Regions from separate parts of the Longispora sp. NPDC051575 genome, predicted to be linked through region 1. Evidence: riboswitches for the same ligand, from Rfam matches in the RefSeq annotation. Region 1 holds a riboswitch; the other holds the start of a gene.
What was found. Region 1 has a riboswitch for cobalamin ahead of AB0M43_RS05105 (hypothetical protein). Riboswitches for the same ligand answer to the same signal wherever they lie in the genome.
Positions count from the first base shown of each region.

Region 2: linked by a shared signal. The riboswitch ahead of AB0M43_RS17715 (CbtB-domain containing protein) and the one ahead of AB0M43_RS05105 (hypothetical protein) in region 1 are both predicted to bind cobalamin.

Region 1 is NZ_JBFAZP010000002.1:298,945-303,770, reverse strand. Features, by position in the region: gene AB0M43_RS05115 (YciI family protein) at 123-725, shown strand; gene AB0M43_RS05110 (acetyltransferase) at 964-1,911, shown strand; cobalamin riboswitch at 2,310-2,453, shown strand; gene AB0M43_RS05105 (hypothetical protein) at 2,559-2,912, shown strand; gene AB0M43_RS05100 (proprotein convertase P-domain-containing protein) at 3,309-4,826, opposite strand, start outside.
Region 2 is NZ_JBFAZP010000006.1:28,294-33,119, forward strand. Features, by position in the region: gene AB0M43_RS17705 (GntR family transcriptional regulator) at 1-462, shown strand, start outside; gene AB0M43_RS17710 (MFS transporter) at 853-2,088, shown strand; cobalamin riboswitch at 2,121-2,319, shown strand; gene AB0M43_RS17715 (CbtB-domain containing protein) at 2,351-2,587, shown strand; gene AB0M43_RS17720 (CbtA family protein) at 2,587-3,321, shown strand; gene AB0M43_RS17725 (TDT family transporter) at 3,377-4,612, opposite strand; gene AB0M43_RS17730 (MarR family transcriptional regulator) at 4,706-4,826, opposite strand, start outside.

The DNA.
Region 1 (4,826 bases):
GTTCTACCTAGCGACCTAGGACGCTGTACGTTGAGTGCCGCACGGCACCCGCGTCCGCCCACTTCGCCCCACTCTCCGACATGGACGGCCCGGCGGGCCCTTGCGGTGCCTATGATCGCGGGATGGAGTACTTCGTGTACGGTCGCGACCACCCGGGCGTCGGGGACCTGCGGTGGGAACGGACCGGGGAACACTGGACGTTCATGGACTCCTACGCCGACGTCCTGATCGCGCGGGGCCCCACCCTCACCGACGACGGGGAGGGCGTCACGGGCAGCGTGCACATCGTCGACCTGCCCGGCCCGGAGGCGGCCCGCGCGTTCGCGTACGACGAGCCCTACTACCGGGCCGGCGTGTTCGCCGACGTCCTGGTGCGCCGCTTCAGCAACACGCTCGGCCGCACGATGTGGGCGTACCCGGGCACCGGTGAAGACCCCCGGTTCCTGGTCCTCGGGCACGGCCGCCCCGGCGCCACCGCCGAACGCGACCGGCTCCGGGCCGACCAGCGCGACCACCTCGCCGCCGGCTACGCCGACCGCCTCATCGCGCACGGCCCGCTGCTGTCGGCCGACGGCACCGACTGGCTGGGCACCGCCACCCTGGTCGAGCTGCCGGACCGGGCCGCCGCCGAGGCGATGCTCGCCCACGGCCCCTACGCCGAGGCCGGCCTGTACGAGCGCGTCGAGGTGCACCCGTGGCGCTTCGGCGGCCGCCCGGCCAGCTGACCCCGCCGTGGCGGGGGCGCGCCTCCGACCCGGCCGTGGCGCCGACCTCGGCCTGGCGCACCCCGGGCGCCCCGCTGCTGCGAACCGTGTTGCGACGGCGCGGTGTGGGCGGGTAGGTTTCCGGGCACGCCGTCGAGCTGGAAGGAGGTCAGAACAATGTCCGAAGTTCTGCGCCCCCTCCGCGCTCCGGCGTCCGCGCGGGTCTGAGTCCGGGGCGCCCGCTGCCCGGAGGTTCGCCATGACCGATCTCGTCATCCGCCCGCTCGTCGCGGGCGAGGAAAACCTGTTCGACTCCCTGCCCGATCCGTTGCCCCAGCTGCGTCAGGTCGGCTACGCCGACGGCATAGCGGGCGGCGGGTACCGGCCGGAGCACACCTGGGTCGCGCTCCGGTCCGGCCGGGTCGTCGCCCGGGCCGCCTGGTGCCAGCCGCCGGGTTCCGCCGGCGCCCCGTGGCTGGAGCGGTTCGACCTGGCCGCCGGGCCGGAGGTCGGCGCGGAGCTGCTGCGCGCCGCGCACGCCGCCCTCGGCGGTCCCCGGACCTACTACGCCGCGATGCCCGCGCACTGGCGGCGCCGGCCGGAGGTGCTGGCCGTGACGGCGGCCCCGATGGCGGCGGCCCGGCTCGCCGGCCTGGTCGAGCGGGGTGAGCGGCTGCGGTGCTCCTGGACGGGTACGCCGCTGCCGGCCACCTCCGGGCGGTACTCCTTCCGCCCCGCCACCGGCCCGGCCGAGATCACCGCGCTGGTGGCCCGGATCCCCGTTCCGGACGTGCTGACCGGCAAGGAGATGGCGTTGGCCGTCCGGGGCGTGGACCTGGCCACCGACCCGCTGGCCTGGCTGGACAATCCGACCGAGTGGCGGGTCGCGGAGGAGGCGGGCCGCCCGGTCGGACTCGTGGGCCCGGCCGGGGACGCCTGCTACCCGCTCGTCGCCTACCTGGGCCTGCTCGACGAGTCCGCCCGGAGCGAACTGCTGGTCGAGGCCGTCCGGGTGCTGGCCGAGGGGGGTGCCCGGGAGGTGGTCGCCGATGTGGACGCCCACCGGGTCGCGGTCCTGGCCGAACTGGAACGGACCGGGTTCCGCCAGCTGCGGTCCCGGGTCGTCTTCACCCCGCCCACGGAAGCCGGGCCCGGCCCCACACCGGCGGCGGAGGCGCCTCCCGGCTCCGCACCTGAGACCGGCTGACGCCCCGAGCGATCGGGCGCGCCCGCGACATGGGGCTCCGCGCCTGAGACCGGCTGATACCCCGAGCGATCGGGCGCGCCCCGAACCCACTCCTCGGGGCGCGCCCGCGACACGGAGTCCTCGCCGCCCGCCCCGGCTCCCGGGCGGTGGTGCCGGTCCTCGATCGCCGTCGTAGACGAGCGGTAGGCCTCCGTTCCGGGCCACCACGGGCTGCCGGTGCGACGTCCGGCGTCGAGCACCCCGCACCCGAACAGGGCCGCCGATCGGTTCCGGGTCACCCTCGAAGTGGGCCGGGCACCCCCACCCTGAACGGGGTTGTGCGGGTCGCTACGGGCGACGGCACAGCTCCGGGGCCGGCGTGTGACGGGGGCCACGCGTAGGGTCCGGGTGCCGTGGGGGTGTGCCAGAATTCGGACCGTTCAGGGCGATGGCGGACGAGGAAGCCGGTGTGAATCCGGCGCGGTCCCGCCACTGTGAACGGGCGGCGTCCTGGCGGGCGCGGTCCGCGAAGTCAGAGACTCGCGTCATCGCCTCCTCACGCGCCCGGGGCGGATCTCCCCGAGAGAGGCTGGCCGCGCCATGGCCTACTTCGTCACCCGCCGGCACCCGGCGCCCCGTGCCGCGTGCGCGCACCCCGGGAGCGCGTCGTGACCGCCACGGTCACCGTCTGCCGGGGCTGCTGCTGCGGTACCACCCGCAAGGTCCCCGGGGTCGACCACGACGAGCAGCTCGACACCCTGCGCGACCTGACCGCCGGGCACGCCCGGATCCGGGTCGTCACCGACTGCCTCGGCCCCTGCGAACGGGCGAACGTGTTCGTCGTGCAGCCGGCGCGGGCCGGGCGCGCGGCCGGGGCCCGACCGGTGTGGCTCGGCGGCATCACCGAACCGGCGCAGATCCGGGCCATCGCCGACTGGGTCAACTCCGGCGGCCCCGGCCTCAGCGAACCCGACCCCGCCCTGAAGGCCCGCCGGTTCCCGAAACCCGCGAACTCCAGCTGAGGGGCGACGGGGCAACTGCCGCCGTTGCCGCGTCGGTAGCCCGGGGCGGCGGGTCGTGAAGAGCAATGAGCTCGCGGGGTACGAGCTCCGGACGGTGTTCGGTGAGGTCTTCGGCGTGACGGTCCGGGCACTGCCGTTGGGGAGCGCGCTCAGCGCGGGGCTGCGCGGCGCGAGCGGCGGTGAGATGCCGAGACGACCAACCTGCTGCTGCGGAGCCGGGCCGATGCGGAGCCGGGCCGAGGCCACCGGCCGGACGGTCCACCCAGGTCCCCGTACCCGTCGAGGTGTGCTTTTTTGCGGGGTTGTGGAGCCGGATCAGGGAAACCGTGTGAAATGGGTTGGGGCCGGGGACCCGCAGCGCGGGCACGCTACGGGTCCCTGGCTCACGATGTCAGCTCAGAGCGTGAGCGTCCACGTGTCGATCTTGCCGGTGTCGTTGCTGGCGGCGTCCTGGACCCGCAGCTTCCAGGTGCCGGTGCGCGCCTCCGAGGACAGGTCCACGGTGAACGTCTGGTCGATGTTGTCGGCGCTGCCGCCGGCCCGGTTGTGCAGCACGTAGGCGGTGCCGTCCGGGGCGACGAGGGAGACGACCAGGTCACCCTTGTAGGTGTGCACGATGTGCACCTCGACCTTGCTGGTCGCCGACGCGTTGCCGGTGCAGTTGGCGGGCGTGATCGGGCTCTCCACCGTGGCGTTGTCGACGATGGCGACGTCGGTGCCGTTGGTGCCGGAGCAGCCGGGCGGCACCCCGCCGGTCAGGGTCAGCGTCCACGTGTCGATCTTGCCGGTGTCGTTGCTGGCGGTGTCCTGCACCCGGAGCTTCCAGGTGCCGTTGGCGACCTCGCCGCCCAGGTTGACGGTGTACGTCTGGTTGATATTGTCCGCGCTGCCCCCGGTCCCGTTGTGCAGGATGTAGGCGCTGCCGTCCGGCGCCACCAGGTTGACGACCAGGTCGCCGATGTAGGTGTGCACGATGTTCACGGCGACGGTGCTGGCGGCCCCGGCGTTGCCCGAGCAGCCCGAGATCGTCACGGAGCTCTCGACGGTGGCGTTGTCGACGATGGTCACGTCGGTCGGGTTGGTCGCGGCGCAGCCGGCCGGCCCGTTGACGGTCAGCGCGTACGAGGTGGTCCGGTCGGCGACCGTGCCGTCACCGGCGACCGTGACCGTGTAGGTGCCCGGGGCGGTGGCCGTCGTGGTGGCGATGCTCAGGGTCGACGAACCGCCCGACGTGACCGTGCCGGGGCTGAACGAGGCCGTGGCCCCGGCCGGCAGGCCGCTGGCCGACAGGGTGACGCTCTGCGCGGCCCCGTTGGTGACGGTCGTGTTCACCGTGGTCGTCGCGGTGCTGCCCGGGTTGACCGAGCCGGCCGACGGGGCGGTGGCCATCGAGTAGTCGTCGCCCTGCGGCGCGCCGACGGCGAGGGTCCACAGCGCGTGCGCGGCGGCGTCGCCGGCCCGGTTGATGACCGTGGTGTTGATGTTCGACGGGTACGTGTCGCACGCCCGGTGGTAGCACGGGTCGTACGAGGCCCCGGCGGTGCCGCCCCACTTGGTGGCCTGCGCGGATGTCTTCGTGGCGCTGGCACCGGCGGCGACCCCGCTGGTCTGGATGCCTCCGCTGTTGAAGGACGCGTCGTCGGAGCGGCCGGCGCCCTCGACGTTCTCCTCGGTCTGCACGCCGATCGAGTCGTAGTACGCCTTGAGGACCTGGCCGGTGGCGCTGGTGATCCGGTTGATGAAGTATCCGGCGTTGGTCGAGGCGACCATGTCGAAGTTGAAGTAGCCCTTGATCTTCGTCTTCTCCGCCGCCGGCAGGTTGGTGACGTAGAAGTCGGAGCCGTTGAGGCCCTGCTCCTCGTCGGTCCAGAACCCGAACCGGGCGTGCTTGAGCATCGTCGGGTTCGTCGCCGC
Region 2 (4,826 bases), on a different contig from region 1:
GGCCGGTCGGCCGCCCCGCACGAGGTGGCCAGCGCGTTCGGGCTGCCCGACGGCGCGGAGCTGCTGGTCCGGCGGTCCCTGGTCACGAGCCAGGACCAGGTCGTGGAGGTCAGCGCGAGCTGGCTGCGGCCGGCCGAGGTCACGGGCAGTCCGCTGGACGGGCTGACGCCGCTGACCCGGCCGCTCTACCAGGAGGTGGAGGAGGCCAGCGGCCGGCGCTACGTCTACGCGACCGACCAGCTCAGCGCCCGGCTGCCCACCCGCGAGGAGGCCGAGACGCTCCAGATCCGGGCCGACACCCCCGTGCTGACCCTGCTGCACACCGCGTTCGACGGCGACCGGCGCACCATCGAGGTCACCCAGTCGACCTGGCCGGGCCCGACGACGCTGCTGACCGACGACTACAAGGTGCCGGGCCCGCGCGCCCAACTCCCGGACGGCCCCGACGTCTTCCTGGCCTGACCCCCAGTTCAACCCCTCCAAACCGCATATGGCTACGAGTGGGGCGGCGACCACCGCGCATCGGCACCTCCCCCACATCTCCGTCCCCGGTCCCCGACCGGGCAGGCGCCCGCGCGCGGACCGGCACAGGTCGGCACCCCGGCGCGGTCCCGCGCGACGGAAGGGCTGTGCCCCGGACCGGCGAGCCCGGGGCATGGTCCGTCCTCACGGCGGGACTCCGGGGCGGACCGGCGCGGGTCAGCACCCGCGGACCCGCCTGTGCCCCGGGGTGGCCCGCGTGGGGCGTGGTGCCGGCGTCGCGGAAGGCGGCGGGGATCCGTACCCAGATGAGGGGGTTGATCTGGGGTTAAACCGGTGGCCCGGCCCAAACGCGCGGACGAGAATCCGGCCATGAGAATTCCGTGGCCCGCCGTCCTGCGTGAGGAGAGGCAGTTCGCGCTGCTGTTCGCGGGGCAGGCCTGGTCCAGCCTGGGTGACCGGGTGACGTTCGTGGCGTTGCCGTTCGCGGTGCTGTCCATCGGTGGCAGCGCGGCCGACGTGGGCTGGGTGATCGCGGCGGCCACGGTGCCGTTCCTGCTGTTCACCCTGGTGGGCGGGGTGTGGGCGGACCGGTTGCCCCGGCACCGGGTGATGCTGGTGTCCGACATCGTGCGGTGCGGGACGCAGGTGGTGGCCGCCGTGCTGCTGTTCACCGGGGACGCGCGGGTGTGGCACCTGGTCGCGCTGATGGGGATCTTCGGCACCGCCGACGCGTTCTTCAGTCCCGCGATGTCCGGGCTCGTGCCGTTGACGGTGTCGCCGGAGCGGTTGCAGGAGGCCAACGCGCTGCGCGGGTTCGTGATGTCGGCCGGGCTGGTGGCGGGGCCGGCGGTCGCGGGTGGGCTGGTGGTGGTGTTCGGGCCGGGCGGCGCACTCGCGGTCGACGCGCTGACGTTCGCGGTGAGCGCGGTGTACCTGGCCCGGTTGCGGCCCCGGGCGGGGACCGTGGAGGAGGCCGGCGACTTCCTGGCCGAGCTGCGCGACGGGTTCCGCGCGGTGCGGACCCGGTCCTGGGTGTGGTCGACCCTGACCGCCGCCGCCGTGTACCACCTGGTCGTCCTGCCCTCGGTCTTCGTTCTGGGCCCGGTGCTCGCCGAGCGGGAACTGGGCGGGGCGAAGGGCTGGGCGGTGGTGGTGGCCGCGTTCGGGGTCGGGTCGATCGTGGGCGACGTGATCGCGATGCGCTGGCGGCCGGCGCGTCCGCTGCTGGTGGCCGCCGCCGCGCTGACCGTCGCGTCGTGCCAGGCGCTGATCATCGGCGGGGCCGGGTCGCTGGCGGTGATCGCGGTGCTGGAGGGCGTGACCGGGGTGGCGGTGGCGTTGTTCTTCACGCTGTGGGAGACGGCGTTGCAGACCCACATTCCGGAGGGGTCGCTGTCGCGGGTGACGTCGTTCGATCTCCTCGTCACCGTGGGATCGATGCCCGTCGGTATGGCGCTGGCCGGTCCGGCGGCCGACGCGTTCGGGCTGCATCCGACGCTGATGGTGATGACGCTGGTCGGGGTGCCGTCGGCGCTCGCGCTGTTCGCCGTGCGGGGCGTGCGGCGGCTCGGGCGGGAGCCGGAAACCGCGCACGTTCGGATGTGATGAACAGCACTACGTTCGGGTTGACTGTGGAGCACTCTGCGTCGATGCTGGGTGCGCACAAATTAACAATGAGGCGACGGTGCGCAGGAACTCCGGTGTGAATCCGGGACGGTCCCGCCACTGTGACCGGGGAGTTCTCCCTCGTACGCGGCCACTGCCCCACGGGCGGGAAGGCCGAGGGGTGACGACGATCCGGGAGTCAGGACACTGACCCGTCGTTCTCCCGATACCGGGGCGGGGACACCCCGGGGAGGAGTACCAGATGGCTTCCTTGACCACTCCCGGTGCCGTCGCCGACACCGGAGCCGCTCTGCGCCCGGTCCGCGACGGCATCATCGTCGCCGTGGCGGTCGTGTTCGCGCTGCTCACGCTGTACGCGGTGTTCATCGACCAGGGCGCGCTGCTCGCCCCGCTGCTCGGCAAGTTGTCCTTCGACAGCAACTTCGTGCACGAGTTCGCCCACGACGCCCGGCACGTCGCCGGCGCCCCCTGCCACTGATGGCCTCCGTACTGTCGCTGCTCGGCCGGGGACTCCTGGCCGGCGGCGCCGCCGGTGTGCTCGCCGGCGGGTTCGCCCGACTGATCGCCGAACCGATCATGGACCGGGCCGTCGACATCGAGTCGGCCCGCTCGGCGGCGGCCGGCGAGGTCGGCGAGGAGGTGTTCACCCGGGGTGAGCAGCACTTCGGCCTCATGGTCGCGATGCTCGCCGTCGGCCTGGCCCTCGGCGCCCTGTTCGGCCTCGTGTACTTCCTGGTGCACCGCTCCGACCTCGACACCGACGTGTGGGGCCGTTCGCTGCGGCTCGCCACGGCCGGCCTGGTCGGCGTCTGGCTGCTGCCGTTCCTGCGCTACCCGGCGAACCCGCCCGGGGTCGGCAACGGCGACACGGTGGACGGTCGGACCGACGCCTGGCTCGCCGCCACGGTGATGGGGCTCGTCGCCGTCGCCGGGGCGCTGCTGCTGCACTCCTGGCTGGTCAGCCGGGGCGCGGCCACGCCCGTCCGGCACCTCGTCGTCGCGGCCGTGCCCGTGCTGGCGCTGGTGCTGATGTTCGTGATCCTGCCGAACAACCCGGACGCGATCGAGGTGCCGCCGAAGCTGCTGTGGGACTTCCGGGTCCTGGCGGCGGGCACGATGGTGATCCTGTGGATCGGGATGGGCGCGGTGCTCGGCCTGACCGGGCTGGTGCGGGCCCGGGCCACGGTTCCGGAGGCTGTCCCCGCCGCCTAGAACGACCTGTGCCTGCGGGCGCGACCCCCGGCAGGGGGTCGCGCCCGCAGGCGTTTCACCGGAGGGCGGTGAGGGTGGCGCCCGGCTCCGTGGTCCGCGACCCGGGCGCGCCCGGCCCGACGGGCTCCAGGCCCGGGAACGGCGATCGGCCGGGGGCGGTCGGACCTGGGGTCTCCGTGCGGAACAGGGAGTACACGGTGCGGGTCGCGACCGTCGCCCAGGCCGCCACCAGCGCCACGAACAGCGCCACGGCCAGCACCGCGAACGCGGGGGAACCGGTCCGGTGCGCCAGTCCGGTCGCGGCCGTCACGCACGTCCCCACCGGGAACGTGAAGCTCCACCACGTCATCGTGAACGGGAGTCCGGCCCGGGCCGCGCGCGCCGTGAGCAGGCCGGCGAGCACGATCCAGAGCAGGGCGAAGCCGAAGACGGGTACGCCGTAGACCAGGCCGAAGAACTCCAGCGCGCGTGCCGTCGGGCCGGCCACGGCGGTGTGCGCGGCGTCACCCAGCAGGTTCGCGGCGGTCACGGACTGGCCGAGCGGGCCGAGCACGATCCACAGGGTCGGGACGGCAGCGGCGGCCAGCGGCTCCCGGACCAGCCGGGCCCAGACCTGCGGCAGGATCGCGAGCGTGGCGACGAGGCTGACCCCGAACAGGGCGTAGCAGGCGAGCAGCAGGTCGAGGCGGGGCTGGCCGGCGGGCAGGTGCGGTACGAGGAGCGCGCCGGTGGACGCGGAGACCATCGGGGCGACGACGGGCAGCAGCCAGGTCGGGGAGGCCGGGGCGGGCCCGGGGCGGCTCATCATCCGGTACGGGACGGCGACGGCGCTGGCCAGGCCCAACAGGGTGCCGAGGGTCCACAGTACGGCGTCGACGGCGACGGCCAGTTCGGTGCCGAGCACGTCGCGGCCGAGGAGGAGCGCGCCCGCGCCGACGGTGAGCAGGGCCATGGGGGGCGCGCCGTGGAACTGGGCGGCGGAGTGGTCGACCGGTCCGCCGACATCGGATCCGGGCCGGCCCCCGTCGGCGGTGGGGTCCGGGGAGGCCACGGCGCGGGAGTGGCCCGCGATGTTCGTCTTCGTCGTGCGGCCGCCCCGGGTGCCGGCGGCCCGGCGGCGCGATCGGAGGTGGGCGGTGGTGACGGCGGCGAGGGCGAGGGCCGCGAGGAACCAGACGGCGACGGCGGCCGGGCGCAGGGCCGGGGCCGCGTACGGGAGGGTGGCCGCCGAGGTGGCGACGATGCCGGTGCCCATCACGGACGCGAACCAGTTCGGGCCGAAGTTCCTCATGCACCCAGTCTCGGCCGCGTTTCCGCAGGTCGGTAGGCATCGGTTCCCTACCGGGCCATAGGGAAGTCCTATGGGCGGGCGGCGCGCGCGAGGTCAGCTCCCGGCGCGGCCCCGGGCCTCGTACTCGCGCCAGCGGTCGAGCATCCGCTCCGTCTCCTGGAGCATGTACGCGTAGAAGTTGCGCATCTCCGCCAGGCGCTCGCCGGCCGGGCTG